3 regions of the Pseudobacillus sp. FSL P4-0506 genome follow, and region 3 is predicted to be linked to each of the others. Evidence: riboswitches for the same ligand, from Rfam matches in the RefSeq annotation. Region 3 holds a riboswitch; each other region holds the start of a gene.
What was found. A riboswitch is a leader RNA that binds a small molecule or an ion and turns the genes downstream of it on or off. The one in region 3 is predicted to bind thiamine pyrophosphate.
Positions count from the first base shown of each region.

Region 1 (5,051 bases), 340 kb from region 3:
GAAAGAAAGCCAAAGCCACAAGGAGAAGAACTGGGCTTTGGAAAAATATTCACGGACCATATGTTTATTATGGATTATACGGAAGGGCAAGGTTGGCACGATCCACGTATTGTTCCCTACCAACCACTTTCATTAGATCCAGCCTGCATGGTCTTTCATTATGGGCAGACTGTGTTTGAAGGATTAAAGGCGTATCTTACTGAAGACAATCGAGTGCTATTATTCCGTCCTAAGAAAAATTTTGAACGCTTGAATCGCTCCAATGAGCGTCTTTGTATTCCTTCGGTGGATGAAGACTTTGCTTTGGAAGCGTTAAAGCAATTAATCTCAGTAGAAAGAGACTGGATTCCGAGTGCAGAAGGCACGTCTCTCTATGTTCGCCCATTCATCATTTCTACCGAGCCGTTTCTTGGAGTAGCGCCATCAAACCACTATAAATTTATCATTATTTTATCGCCGGTTGGTGCTTATTACAAAGAAGGCATTCATCCGGTAAAAATACTGGTTGAAAGCGAATATGTTCGTGCGGTTGCCGGAGGGACAGGAGAAGCGAAAACAGCCGGTAACTATGCTTCCAGCTTAAAGGCGCAGGAAGTGGCTGAACGTCAAGGATATACTCAAGTTTTGTGGTTAGATGGCTTAGAAAAGAAATACATTGAAGAAGTAGGCAGCATGAATGTCTTCTTTAAAATCAACGGAGAAATTATCACACCTGCTTTGAATGGCAGTATTTTAGAAGGTGTCACAAGAAACTCTGTCATCGAGCTTTTAAAATCTTGGGGACTGACAGTAACCGAACGCCGCATTGCTATGGAAGAAATTCGTGAAGCATATAAGGCTGGACAGTTAGAAGAAGCCTTTGGCACAGGAACAGCAGCGGTTATTTCTCCAATCGGAGAATTATTCTGGAATAATGAGAAGATGGTCATTAACGAGGGTGTAACTGGTCCAATCGCTAAAAAGCTGTACAGCTCTATTACCGGTATTCAAAACGGCAAGGAACAAGATCCATTCAACTGGACAGTTGAAGTAGAACAGTATGCCGAAGTAAAATAAAAATTTTTCCAAAAACTGATAGAGTTTGATGACAAAGAAAAACTAAAGGACCGGTACACCTTAAAAGAGAAGCGATTCGCTTCTCTTTTTTTATTACTCTCTATGCCTCAGCTCATATAGCATTAAATAGGGAGACGGGTTTCAAGCTCATTCGAGTAAACCCAAGCTGTCACGAGGGAGAGGCCCTTATTACATTCTTTTTGAAAAAGTTTCTTTGATCGCTGCTCCTGACAATACAAAGAGCAGAAGCCTTCCTGAACGGTTAGGGTTTGTAGAAGAGGGGACGATCCGACAAGCCGAATGGTTATACAATCATTGTGGAGGCCATGTTATTTATGGAGTGTTAGCTAGTGAGTGGAAAGAGAAGAACTCATCCCCATATCAAAAGTAAGAGACAACATGCCAACCTGATTAAAGCGCTTTTCTTCTAAGATTTGGAGGGAGAAGAAGGATCAGAAACAAATGAAAAAGCCCCTGAATGCATAGAGGCTTTTTCATTGACTGTTAAATATAAGATTGCTCCATATCAGGCTTTTATCGTAAATAGTGCTTCGTTTGCACTAAAGAGAACCACTCTATTCTTGATCCACAAATTTAACAAGCATATGAGCTAGGTGGTGACGCTCATCCTGTGTCCCGACATTCCAAAGCTCTTGAAGAAGCTTCTCTTCTCTGTTTTTCGGCTCGGCATGATCAGCCAGATAGTCGGCAATTTTTTCTGTAGCAATCGCCAGTTGCTCTTCATTTAAACCGATCTTTTCAGCGAGTTCTATTCTTTTTTTCAAATAAGATTTAAAGGAATTGAAATTCTCAAGAATGCTGTCCATTCTTTCGGGGCTTATCCGTTCAAGTGTATCATCCACCATATCCGGCTGCAGTTCCCCGTCTTTATGAATCGCGTGATTTTCTTCTGTCATCAGTCATTCCTCCTTTACTGTTTCGTTATGCCCCCCTTTGCTTGTTTTCAAACATGCAACAGATGAATTTTCAGCGATTTAAGGTCTAATGCGAACTGGAGTACCGATTGGAATGGTTCTAGCCAGTTCTTCTACATCACGGTTATACATGCGAATGCAGCCTTTAGAGACAAACTTGCCGATAGAAGAAGGATTATTCGTTCCATGAATGCCATAAGATTTCTTCGATAAACTCATCCACATCGTTCCGAATGGGCCGCCTGGGTTTGGTGCTTTATTAATAATAACAAAATCTCCAGTTGGCGTTTCAGTCAGCATTTTACCAACCCCCACCGGATAGACTTTTTGTACTTTCCCCTGACGAAATAAGGTTAGCCTGCGCTGTGACAATGAAACGCTAATTGAATAAGGAAGAGAAGAAGGATCAGGAAGTCCCGGGATACGCAGCTGCTGGCCGGGATAGATAGAATGAATATTGATCCCCGGATTGGCTGCAATCAATTGAGAAACAGGAATGCGGTAATCCGCTGCAATAGACGTCAATGTTTCACCGCTCTTAACAATATGATTCATCGGCTCACCTGATTTTATATATTTTTAAAACAAGTATTTATGAAAAGATGCTTCGCCTGATATTCACTTACGTATATGAAATAAGAGAGTAAGATATACGCTTTAAATAAAAAGAGTCAGGCACATCCAAAAGAGGGAAGAGAATATGAATAGGCCCTTATAAGATTGTATCGTTTAGTCGAAAGAATCCTTTCATGTGGAACAGACAGTAACACAACTAAGCCGAGAGGCAGAGTCCAGTTTTTATGAAATCGCTGAGATGATGGATAATTTCCTATGAAAGTCACTCTAAAAATCTAGCCATCTTTTACTACTGTAAAGCACCGGAGATGATTCCCCGTATTTCATTTTCCTTATAGTTATGCTATAGTAAGAGCAATAAGTCCACTAGGGGTGTCGTTAGACTGAGAGAGGAACCATCCTCAACTCTAAGAACCTGATCTGGTTAGTACCAGCGTAGGGAAAGTGTGACAGATACAGGAAATATTCGCATAAGCGGAAGAATCCGTTGTATCCGTACACCCCTTTGGATAAGAAAAGGGGGATTTTTTATGGAAAGAAACAAACTGGTTACGATGATCGAAATTGCTGTCATGGCAGGATTATCGCTTATATTAAGCTATGTCGAGTTTGGCGCTCTTTGGGCATTCGGGGGTTCTATCTCCCTCGTCATGGTGCCAATATTCGTCATGGCCTTTCGCCGCGGCTGGCAGGCTGGTTTTATTACAGGTCTATTGGTTGGGCTGATCAGCTTAATGACAGGTGGATACGTTGTGCATCCAGTGCAGCTCGTGTTGGATTATCCTCTTGCTTATGCTGTACTCGGACTCGGAGGCCTTGCTGTTTTCCATAAACCAGTTACAACGGGCCGTATTTTTGCCGGTCTATTGTTAGGTACTGTGTTTCGTTTTATCTGCCACTTCGTTTCCGGCGTCGTCTGGTTCGGCAGTTCGGCACCGGAAGGAACACCGGTCGCCGTTTATTCTTTCTTGTACAACCTTTCTTATTTGCTTCCGGAAATGTTAATTACGTCAGCTGTACTACTATTTTTGAAAAAGACAGCGCCGCGCTTTTACAAACAGTCCATTCCTGTTGAAAATAGTTCGGCCAGTTACTAATAAACACATAAAACAGGAGCTGATCCATTAAATTCAGCTCCTGTTTTTTTGTGCAGAGAGAGGATTTGCCGAAACCCGCTTTTTATTCTTATATTTGTAGAAGAGCTGCGAGTCTGTTCAGAAAATTTTTTTATTAAGGGCTGCTAAAATGCCAAGCCGGTCACGTTGCCATTTACAACGGGGCGTAGAGAACGTTTGATTCTTTCCTGCTTTCTCATATAGACTGTTAACTTGAGAATTTGCGCTTAATAAAGGAGTAATAAAGATTGATAGAGAAATCTTTATCGTAGCGCACTGGAAATTGGAGACGATATTTCTGATTACGTTAGTTGATTAATTTACAGCTGGTGTAGCTAAGCGACCTGCACTTCCGCAGTTATACTCGCTTTGACTGTATAAAAGTTAAAAATATAGGAGTGACTCTATATGTATGAGTTAAAAACAAAGGAAACGGATAACAATGTGATTGAGTTTATTGAAGCTATTGAAAGCCCCAAAAAACGGGAAGATGCGTATAAATTACTAGATATTTTTACCGAAACGACGGGTTTTGAAGCAAAAATGTGGGGGCCGAGCATTATTGGATTCGGTTCGTATCATTATAAATATAAATCCGGCCATGAAGGAGACGCACCGTTAGTTGGCTTTTCACCTCGAAAAGCTAAAATAAGTTTGTATTTTGCACCGGGTGACACAAAGCGTGAGGAACTGTTAAAAAGCTTCGGAAAACATACTACTGGGAAAGCATGCGTCTATATTAATAAATTAGCCGATATTAATGTTGATGTTTTAAAAGTATTAATCAAACAATCCGTAGCATTTTTAAAAGAAACCTATCCAGAAATAGGCAAAGAAGCCGAGATTACATAGGGGGAGTGCGTAAATAAAATACCGCTGAAAGCAGAAAGGAGGATGCTGCATGTTAACCGAGAAATTAAAAAACTGGCTCGCTAACCAGAAACCAACCCGCGCCTTGCTTCTGCCAAAACTAGAGCAGCTTCATGCTTTATTTTTAAAGTACGGTGACCAGCAAAGTGCCTATATATGTGCCGAACTGATCGAAAAACTGGAAAACATGGAGTATATCATCGCCTTTTATGGCCACTTTTCAGCCGGAAAGTCTTCCATGATCAATGAATTAATGGGAGAAAGCTTGCTGCCATCCAGTCCGATTCCGACAAGCGCCAATATTGTCAAGGTAAAAGAAGGAGAGCCGTATGCGAAGGTTTGGTTTAAGGATGGGACTATAAAAGTGTTCCCTTACCCTTACGATATCCGTGACATTCAAGCATATTGCGTCAACGGCAATATAGTAGAAGAAGTGGAAATATCCCATCGTACAGGCCAGTTGCCTGAAGGAGTTGCCATCTTTGATACGCCTGGAATT
Region 1 covers NZ_JBBOOI010000001.1:2,761,660-2,766,710, forward strand. The annotation lists gene MKZ02_RS13930 (branched-chain amino acid aminotransferase) at 1-1,056, shown strand, start outside; partial or broken gene MKZ02_RS13935 (GNAT family N-acetyltransferase) at 1,277-1,447, shown strand; gene MKZ02_RS13940 (DUF3243 domain-containing protein) at 1,632-1,973, opposite strand; gene MKZ02_RS13945 (L,D-transpeptidase family protein) at 2,052-2,546, opposite strand; TPP riboswitch at 2,926-3,027, shown strand; gene thiT (energy-coupled thiamine transporter ThiT) at 3,098-3,664, shown strand; gene MKZ02_RS13955 (DUF1801 domain-containing protein) at 4,091-4,534, shown strand; gene MKZ02_RS13960 (dynamin family protein) at 4,584-5,051, shown strand, end outside.
Region 1: it holds a riboswitch for thiamine pyrophosphate, as region 3 does, so the genes downstream of both, thiT (energy-coupled thiamine transporter ThiT) here and MKZ02_RS15570 (thiazole synthase) in region 3, are expected to answer to the same signal.

Region 2 (5,051 bases), 560 kb from region 3:
AAGCATAATTGTCACTTTTTCTTTCTGTTTCTCTCCGGCTCCTGCCGCTGTTTTCTTTTCACTTGCATCGTTAGAACTGCAGCCGGCAAGCACTATCACAAACAATGCCAGTAACCATTTTCTCATTATGACTTCCTCCATTTTAATGATTTTTGCTCAATGAATTTTACAATGACAAATAGAACAATGCCGATCGCCGACAGCAATACAATCGGAGCAAAAACAGCCGCCCCATCAAATTGAGTCATCATTCGTCGGCTGAAATAACCGAGACCAGCCTGTGCTCCAAGCCATTCTCCGATGGCAGCTCCAATCACGCTTAATGTAACAGCTACCTTCAGTCCTGAATAAAAATGAGGCAAGGCGGAAGGAACAACTAGCTTGGTAAATATCTCTTTCTTCCCTGCCCCCATTGTCATCATTAGCTCTTTCAACTCTTTACTGGCTGATTGCAGCCCATCATATGTATTCACCGTGATAGGAAAAAATGTGATCAAAACAGTCACAACTACTTTGCTCCAAATTGAGTAACCGAACCAAAGAACAAAAATGGGGGCCAGAGCAATAATCGGGATCATTTGTGAAGAAATGATCAGCGGGTAAATCACTTTTTCAGCGGCTGGGCTCACACTCATCCAAACAGCCATTCCGGCGCCTAGTAAAATGGAGATAGTTAAGCCAATTAAAATAATGACTAGCGTAATTGGCAAGTGTTCAATGAACAGCGGTTCTCTTAATTCCCACAGCTTACTGAGAATGCCGGTCGGAGGCGGGAGAATAAATAGCATATTGACCATTCGTGCCGTGATTTCCCAAGCCAGGAAAAATGCTAAAATTGTCAAAGCAGCTGGCCATGTGCCCCTGTTGCTTTTCATAGAATCACCTTCCCTCTCAGCTCCTCCAGCAAATAGTCCTTCCATTCAATCATGGCTGGCTTGTTCAAATCTTTTAAGCTTCTTGGCCGGTCAATCGGAACAGTCACTTCCTGAAACGCCCGAACCGGTCTTTCTTGAAAAATAAAAATGCGATCCGACAGAAAAAGCGCTTCACTGACGTCGTGAGTAATCAATACAATGGTTGCTTTTCGTTTTTCCCACTGGGCCATGAGCCACTCCTGCATAGCCAGCCTTGTAATCGCATCCAGGGCACTGAAAGGTTCATCAAGCAAAAGAATGTTTGATCCGCTCAATGATGTCCGCAAGAAAGAAACGCGCTGTCTCATGCCTCCAGATAGCTCATGAGGGTACCGCCCCTCTGTTCCTTCTAAACCAAATTCTTTCAGCAAAAGATGAACTTGCCTGCGTGCTTCTTCTTTCCGGATTCCTCTCAATTCAAGAGGAAGGGCGGCATTTTCGATAATTGTCCGCCACGGCATGAGCAGATCTTGCTGAGGCATGTAACCGACCTTTCCAAGACGTGATTCCTGCTCTTCCCCATTGATTAAAATTCGTCCCTCATCCTGATTTTCAAGCCCGGTAATTAACCGGAATAGTGTACTTTTCCCTGATCCGCTTGCTCCGATAATAGAAATGAATTCGCCCTCATAAACCTCCGCATTTATCCTCTGCAAAATAGGAACAACGTGCCTGTTTTTTTTGTCTTTATAGGAAAAGGTAACATGTTGAAATTCAAGAACTTTTTTATTCTTCTCCCGGCCACATTTGCTCATGAAACGCCATCTCCCAGAACATATACTCATAACGGGTTGTATTTAAGAAAATTTCTTCCAGTCTCGCAAGCTCTCTTTCACTCTTTCCTGCTGTATGCTCATCTAAAAGCTCAATACACCATGTGGCGAGTTCACCAAACTCTTTAGATGAATACATTTTGATCCAGCCACCATATAACTCATGCTCGCTGGCTCCTGGAATTTCATTTAGCTCTTTGCCGATCTCCCAATAGCTCCACGCACATGGAAGAAGAGCGGCAATCAACTCGGCAAGCGTGCCATTCTGACTGACATGAAGCATGTAATGCGTATAAGCAAGCGTAATTGGAGACGGCTTGGCCTGTTCAAGCTCTTCCTCAGAAATGCCAAAACGGGCTGCATACTGGCGGTGAAGTGCCATTTCAAAATTAAGTGTTTCATTCAGCAATGAAGCGAATTTCCCCATCGTTTCTACATCTGTTGCTTTGACTGCTCCAAGGGCAAATACCTTAGAATAATCAATTAAATATAAATAATCCTGAACCATATAAAAACGAAACTTCCGCTGGTCGAGCGTGCCGTCCCCAATTCCTCTCACGAAAGGATGATGATGATTTTTTCTCCAGATCGGCTGAAGTTTTTCATGAAGCCTTTCACTGAACTTTATATTCGTGCTACTCACTTTCATATGTGATTCCTCCTCTAAAGATCATCTATACATATTTCTGTTGTGCCTATAGCTGTTCACAACCCAGAGTATTCATCTTACCTATCCATGCTTCGGTGTGTGACACCAAGTGTAGATAAACGACAAAATCACTTTCGTGTAATCGACAAGCTGTTCAATCGACAGCTGCTCATTGATCGAATGAGCATTCATTAAATCCCCCGGTCCATAGATAACGGTAGGAATACCGGAATCAGCAAGCCATCCCCCATCTGTAACAGTTGGGGAAATATCAATCATCGGAGCCTTACCAAGCACATCTGAGTGAGACTGGGTGAGAATTTGTACAGCAGCGTGACTCCCATCTACTTCAAAAGAAGGAAACACTTCTCCCCTTTCTTCAATCATTGATGTGCCACCCCACTTAAATGAAGGAGGGTTATGCCTCATCCATACATCTCCGTTTGCTACATGACGAATATGATCTTCCACCTCCTTAGCTACCTGTTCATAGGTTTCATTGGGATAATAGTGAACAGTAATCCAAAGCCGGCATTCGTCGGCAATAAAAGCGGCGTGTCTCCCGCCTTCAATAACAGCGGGATTAATTGTATTTGTCCCCGGCGAAAATCCTGGATAGCTTTTAGTTACCGCCCAGTGGCGCTCCAATTCCTGCAGCCCTTCAATGATTTTCATCATTTTTTCTATAGCACTGGCTCCAAACAACTTTCCGCCGGCATGTACCATATTTCTTCGAGTCGCATCGTGATACGTTTGGTTGCTTTTTAAAGTAATCCAGCCTGTAATCACGCCTCCCTGCCCTTGTATATGTAGATCACTCGTATCAACAACTACCGCAAAGTCCGCTTTATAGCCCCGTTTGCAGCACTCCAGCGTACCAGCTTCACCTACCTCTTCACCGATAACCGATTGAAAAAGCACGTCCCCCGGAAGCGTCATTCCTGCATCATGGAGCAGCTGTAAAGCGAATAAAGCACCAGCAAGCCCTCCTTTCATGTCAGCGGCCCCGCGTCCAATCACTGATCCCTCCTTGACAACAGCCTGAAATGGATCGGCTTCCCACCCCTCATCTTCATGTATTTCTGCCACGTCTATATGTCCATTAATAATTAAACTTTGGTACTTCTCAGCATCTGTCCCTGGCCATCTTCCAACAACATTCGGGTCATTTGGGTGCACGTCCCATCTATCTACCGAAAAATCTAAGCCTTTTAAAAAATCAGCTATAAACGACTGGGCTTCTGCAGTATTTCGTGCCGGAGGAGCAGGCGTTTCGAAAGAGATCAGCTTCTTCAATAAATGAACGATCTCTTCCTGACGGCGCTCCACTTGTTCCAGGAGTATATCTAGCTTTTTTTCCATAGCCATCCCCTCTCTATTGACATGTAGACTAATATTATTACCTACACGTAAAAAAACCGCTCCTCATCAAGGGAAGCGGCTGTATAATTTTTTATCTTGCTGCAGGATTAGAAAGACTGCAGTTCAATATCAGGATACGACCTCTTCCCTCCGCTGGCATTATCCAGTTCAGGTAATAAGGGTTGAGGCCATTTACCTCTCTCAGCTTTTGCAAGCACCCCCAAGGACCAACTATTCAATTAGATTCTGCTGTTAGCTTGATCGTAATCACCAGTAATTTTCAATAAAATTTATGCTATTTAAATAGATAGTATTGATCATTTATTTTTCCCAATAGCCGTATATTAATAGAAGAGGCTAAAGATAAAGACTCCTCTGTACACATCAGGCTAATTGGAAAAAATCATCTTGCAAGGACCGTCACCTCATACGGAACGAAGTGGCCATCGGGTCATGAGTTCTACAGTAAAACAGATAACGAAGAAAGCAAGCATTTGTTAATGGCTGAGAAGTCTTACTTTTTAGGAAGGAGTGACACCGGGTTGTATTATTCTTATCCGTTTCAAAATCTTTACATGGCCCCGTTTGCAGGCACTTATCCTCACCATCGAGCCCTTCAACCAGTGGCCTCATGTCATCCTCCGTCCTTAAGGCCTTATCCTGAAGTGAATCCTGCTTTATTTAAACAATCCGCTCAATCAATCAAGCAGCTGCTGAATGAAACAAATTTGCTGTTAAATAAATTAACAGATAGCAGCGACTTTGCTCTTCGATTAATGACTGCTGCCCAGGCTGCCAATCGGCAAGAAGTGGAACGGCTGGTGCGATCAGCTGGTATATCAAGAAAAACAAATATTTCATTTAACCCTGATTCCTTCCGAATTGAGCTCAGAACCACTGCAGCAAACTTAGAATGCTGCAAGTTGGCTATTGCCCTTCGGTGGCGTTAAGGCTCTAACCGATATTTCCATGCGTTCAATTTAACTAGTCGCCTTACGAGCAAGAGACCGATAATTGATCCTGACAAGCTGCTGACGAGAAAAGCTGGCAAGAAGAAAAAAGCACCAGCCGCTGTTCCCATCAATATCTTTGCATAGGGAACGGCAAATAAAGGAGCAATGATTCCTGACCCAGTCATTTCTCCGATAGAAGCGGCCCATGTTCGGCTTGTTTTTTGATAAATATAGCCGGCGAGAAATGCACCAATCATGCCTCCCGGAAATGCTAGAAGTGAACCGGTTCCCATTAAATTTCTTAATAAACCAGTAACAAAGGCGATCATTACCGCCGGCCCCGGGCCAAGCAGCACACCGGCAATGACATTTACCGCATGCTGGACAGGGTAAGCCTTCG
Region 2 covers NZ_JBBOOI010000001.1:3,660,500-3,665,550, forward strand. The annotation lists gene MKZ02_RS18070 (ABC transporter substrate-binding protein) at 1-126, opposite strand, end outside; gene MKZ02_RS18075 (ABC transporter permease) at 126-875, opposite strand; gene MKZ02_RS18080 (ABC transporter ATP-binding protein) at 872-1,669, opposite strand; gene tenA (thiaminase II) at 1,641-2,315, opposite strand; gene MKZ02_RS18090 (acetylornithine deacetylase) at 2,418-3,698, opposite strand; TPP riboswitch at 3,826-3,930, opposite strand; gene MKZ02_RS18095 (hypothetical protein) at 4,241-4,648, shown strand; gene thiW (energy coupling factor transporter S component ThiW) at 4,645-5,051, opposite strand, start outside.
Region 2: it holds a riboswitch for thiamine pyrophosphate, as region 3 does, so the genes downstream of both, MKZ02_RS18090 (acetylornithine deacetylase) here and MKZ02_RS15570 (thiazole synthase) in region 3, are expected to answer to the same signal.

Region 3 (5,051 bases):
CATCACCGCAATTCCTTTCGCTCCAGCACCTTTAATTTCCTGAACGTGATGCGGCATAATCCCTCCGATCGCGATCACCGGAATGCGAGAGAAACCCACTGTTGTTTGCAATAACTCTAGCCCCTTAGGTTGTTTACCAGGCTTGGAAGCCGTTTCATAAAGGTGGCCAAACAAAAGCCAATCGACCGCCTCTCCTTGTATGGCTGCTGCGTCAGCCGGCTCATGAATCGAGCAGCCGGCCTTTATATTTTTAGCAAAGCTTCTCACCTGTCTAAGCGGCAAGCTATTTTCTGTCAGCTGTACACCGCCGGCTCCTGTGGCAAGCGCCACATCTACACGGTCATTTATAATTAGCTTTTCAGCAGGAACCCCCCTAGCGATAAATGTCTCAGCCCAATGAAACAACTCTTTGGCACTGCGTTGTTTCTCTCTAATATGAATAAAATCAACAAACGGATGAATGCTAGCGGCCGCTTCAGACGCCTGCGCCAGTTCGAGCTTTCCCGTTGTGATGGCATGAAGCCGAAAAGTCATCCGTCTCCTCCTCCACCGCCAAGATATCCCAATCTTTTGAAACAGGCTGATAGCCCAGCTGTTTTAGTCTCTTTTTCACTTCATCTACCGAACGATTATCAGAAATCTCAAATTGGCTATTGTTTTCTTTTTTGTTAGCATATCCGCCTACAACAGTAGAGGAGGCAGCAGACATTTTTGTTACCCCGAGCTTAATGAGATGATCCCTGAGTTCCGCCTCTTCACGTGTAGAGAGTGTAATACCTGCTCGCGGCATAAATAGACGAAAGGCGAGCATAGCCTGGACAAGGTCTTTATCCTCTACATTAACCCGCGGCTCGAATCCACCCAGGTTCGGACGAATGCGAGGAAAAGAAACGGCAATTTCTGTTTCTATATATTTTTTCTGCAAATACCTTGCATGCAGAGCGGTGAAAAATACTTCCTTCTGCCAATTATCCATTCCAAGCAGGGCGCCGATATTGACTGATCTCATCCCAGCCTGACAGCCTCTCTCTGGTGCATCAAGACGGTAACGGTAATTTCTTTTTGGTCCTTTTATATGAATCTCTTTATACACTTCCTCATTGTATACCTCCTGGTAAACCGTGAGCCCATCTACCCCAGCCTGAAAAAGCTGATGATATTCTTCCGTATCAAGCGGCTGTACCTCGATGGCGATTGAAGAGGCATGCTTTCTCAAAATTTTTGCGCCTTCTGCCAGATAAGCTACCGATGAATGAATACGTGATTCTCCTGTCAGCAAAATAACGTGCTGAATCCCCATATCCTTTAACGCCTTTGCTTCCTGGTCAATTTCTAATGACGTTAACTTTCGTCTTGGAAAATCATTATCAAAGCTAAAGCTGCAGTAAGCACATTTATTCACACAATAGTCTGTTAAGTAAAGCGGGGCATACAAGGAGATTACTTTACCAAAATTCCGAACTGTTAATCGCTGGGCTTTTTGAGCCATTTCTTCTAAACGTTCGCCGCCTGCAGGGGAAAGAAGCGCCAATAGGTCTTGTTCATTCAAATCGTCTTTATTTAAAGCTCTATCTACATCGGTTGTCGTCATGCTAGCTAACCACTCTTCATATGGTTGATCTTTGATTGAACGGTACACCTCATAAAAACTCAAAAAAATCCCTCCTTTTTAACGTAAAAATCCAGTTAACGGGGAGGAAGCGGCTGCTTTTTGCGACACTGCTCCCAGCCCCGCCAGATAAGCCTGTCTTCCAGCCTTAACAGCTAAATTGAACGCTTTAGCCATGCTTACCGGGTCATCAGCTGTGGCAATTGCCGTATTGACTAGCACCGCGTCAGCCCCCATCTCCATGGCTTCAGCTGCCTCAGACGGTTTGCCGATCCCTGCATCAACAATAATAGGCAGTGTTTTTTCTTCTATTAGAATCCGAATCATTTCCTTCATCCGGATGCCCCGGTTTGACCCTATCGGTGAACCGAGCGGCATAATGGCTGCCGCCCCAGCATCTGCTAGCTTTTTTGCTGCCATTAAATCCGGATTCATATAAGGAAGAACAATAAATCCTTCGTTAGCAAGGATTTCTGTGGCTCGAATGGTTTCTTCATTATCAGGCAACAAATATTTCTGATCGGAAATGACCTCAATTTTAATCCAGTTGCCCATCCCAGCGGCTCTGGCCAGTCTTGCAATTCTAACTGCCTCCTCGGCATTTCTAGCTCCTGAGGTATTGGGCATGATAATCATATTCGGCGGAATATCTTCTAAAATATTTTCATGCTCCGCTTCTAAATCTACCCTTCTCACCGCCACGGTAACTACTTCTGATTCTGATTCAGCAAAAGCCTGTTTCATGACCGAGTGATCTGCAAACTTTCCTGTGCCGGTAAAAAGCCGATTCGTTAACTTCGCTCGACCAATCATCAATTCATCCATTTATATTCCTCCTTTTTGCAATAAAAAAAGCCTGCCACAACGGCAGGCTTTTCTTTATGTACACCAAATAAACATACATAAATAAAGACAGCTTCCCTCCGTTGGTACTAACCAAATCAGGTTCAAGGGTTAGATGCATGCATCCTCTCAGCCTTAAAGGCACCCCTAGCTAAATTTTCTATTTAATTTTCTCTATTATACTCTGAATCTTCTAAATTGTTAAGCGTTTTTTGCGATTTTAATAAATCTCTAATTTCTGTAAGGAGCTCTTCCTCTTTTGAAAGTGAAGGCGTCTCCTCCTCCTTTTCCTGACGGTATAACTTATTAAATACCCGTACAAAGAGAAAAAGAGCAAATGAGATAATTAAAAAATGAACAATGGATTGTATGAAGAGACCATATTTCACCTCAGCTCCTCCGAAGCGAAACATTAACTTTGAAAAATTAATGCCCCCTATAAGCAGTCCAATGATCGGCATAATAATGTCCTGCACGAGAGAAGAAACGATTTTACCAAAAGCAGCTCCGATAATAACACCGATCGCCAGATCAATGACATTGCCGCGCATGGCAAATTTCTTAAATTCTTGCAACAACTTGGTTAAACTCCTTTCAGCTATCCTTTCAACGACCAACTCATTTTGACTCAACCTTGGCTCCTACACCAATCCGTTTCATCTCGCCCCAATCTTTCTTGCCAGCTAAAAATTGTAAAAAACCTTCTACCCGCCACTTGATCGTCAAAGGACGATACCAGAAGGTTTCAGAGAGCGCATAGAAAAATAGCTTCACAATATTGGCTGGTTTCGGATATTTCCTCAAGCTCCATTCTTCCAGAAGCACACCGCTCATAGATAAAATAGAACCGTATAAAAAAGATAGAGAAGCCATCAATATAGTGACCTCGGCATTAATAAATGAAAATAGGACCCCGAATAGGATAAGAATATAGCCGGCTAATTCAACGAATACACCCATCAGCTCAATCAAAAAGAAATAAGCCATGGATAGCACGCCTACAAGTCCATATTTAGGATTGAACAGCATATCTTTATGGTTCCAAATTACTTCGCAGAGCCCACGATGCCACCGCTGGCGCTGTCTACGCAAATAAAGCGCAGACTCTGGAGCTTCTGTCCAGCAGACGGGGTCCGGAACATACAGTATCTTTTTATTGAGCCCTTCTTCTTTAATCATCCGGTGCAGGCGCACCACAAGGTCCATGTCTTCTCCAACGGTGTTTGTGCGATAGCCGCCAATCCGAATGACTGACTCCTTCTCAAAAACGCCAAATGCGCCTGATATAATCAGCAGCAGATTATGACGGCTCAATCCAATACGGCCTATTAAGAAGGCCCGTAAATATTCGATCACTTGCATAATGACAAAGGGTTTGTTGGATAAATCCACGGTCATCACTTCTCCGCCTTCAATATGACAACCATTGGCGATCCGCACACTCCCGCCGACAGCAATCACTTCGCCATCTGAGTCGAGAATCGGCTTTATGACTTTCAGGAAAGCATTTCTTTCTAAGACAGAATCCCCGTCAAGTGAACAGACGTAAGGATAATGTGATAAGTTCATCCCAGCGTTCAAAGCATCTGCTTTTCCGCCGTTTTCCTTGTCGATCATATAAACATTTTTATAAATGGTCGAACGATAGATCCCTTTAACCTCTGCTGTTGGAATTCTTGTACGCAGCACTGTATTCGTCTTTACCATTTGGAATGACTCAATCATCGTTTCCACTGTGCTATCCTTCGATCCGTCATTGATCACAATCACTTCATATTCCGGATAATAAATGCTAAGGAGAGAACGAACACTGTTATAAATGCCTGCTTCTTCGTTATAGGCAGGCACGAGAATAGAGACAGGTTTTGTGTCAAAGGAATCAAGCAGGTCTTCTTCCGCTTCTTTAGAATTAAAGCCGTATTGGCTTCGCAGTTGCTTTGCTGAAATGAATAAAATAACAAAATAAAATAACAGCACAACTATTGTATACGAAATAAATAACCATGACAAAAAAGTGACAAGGCTGCTAATAAATTGGACAATCATATTATCGCTCCTTCGCTTTCAAGCCACTGGGCAGCCATATCTTTTGCATAGCGGTCGTGATGAGTTTCTATTATATGCTGCAGAATCAGTGCACCATCAGCATACTTTTGAAGAGCTTCCCCGGCAGCATTGCGAACAAACCAGTTTTCATCCGCAATTAATTTTGTGAGCTGGGGCAGGAAACGATCTTTTTTTGCTGCGCCGGCTAACTTGGCAAATAGCATTCTTTCCTGCCAATGAGAAGAGTAGCTAAATGAATAGATATCCGCTGAATCATCAGCATACCCGAACAAATACAATACTTTTAAAGCAGCAATTCGAAGCTCTAAATGCGACTGTTTCAATTGGTCTACAATAAAAGGAATATATCGATAATCCTGTGTTTCTGCCATCCACTCAATGATCGCCTGTTTAAAAATATTGTTTAACTTCTCATAGTTTTCAATAAAAAACGATTGGTATGTACCGTTAAACCTTCTTAATACGTCCTTATATAAAGCTTTAGAGAACGGTGGGGTAAGTTGGATGAGATCTGTAGCCAACGCTTTAGATT
Region 3 covers NZ_JBBOOI010000001.1:3,105,026-3,110,076, forward strand. The annotation lists gene MKZ02_RS15560 (thiamine phosphate synthase) at 1-534, opposite strand, end outside; gene thiH (2-iminoacetate synthase ThiH) at 476-1,654, opposite strand; gene MKZ02_RS15570 (thiazole synthase) at 1,670-2,434, opposite strand; TPP riboswitch at 2,511-2,611, opposite strand; gene mscL (large conductance mechanosensitive channel protein MscL) at 2,617-3,030, opposite strand; gene MKZ02_RS15580 (glycosyltransferase family 2 protein) at 3,071-4,498, opposite strand; gene MKZ02_RS15585 (HEAT repeat domain-containing protein) at 4,495-5,051, opposite strand, start outside.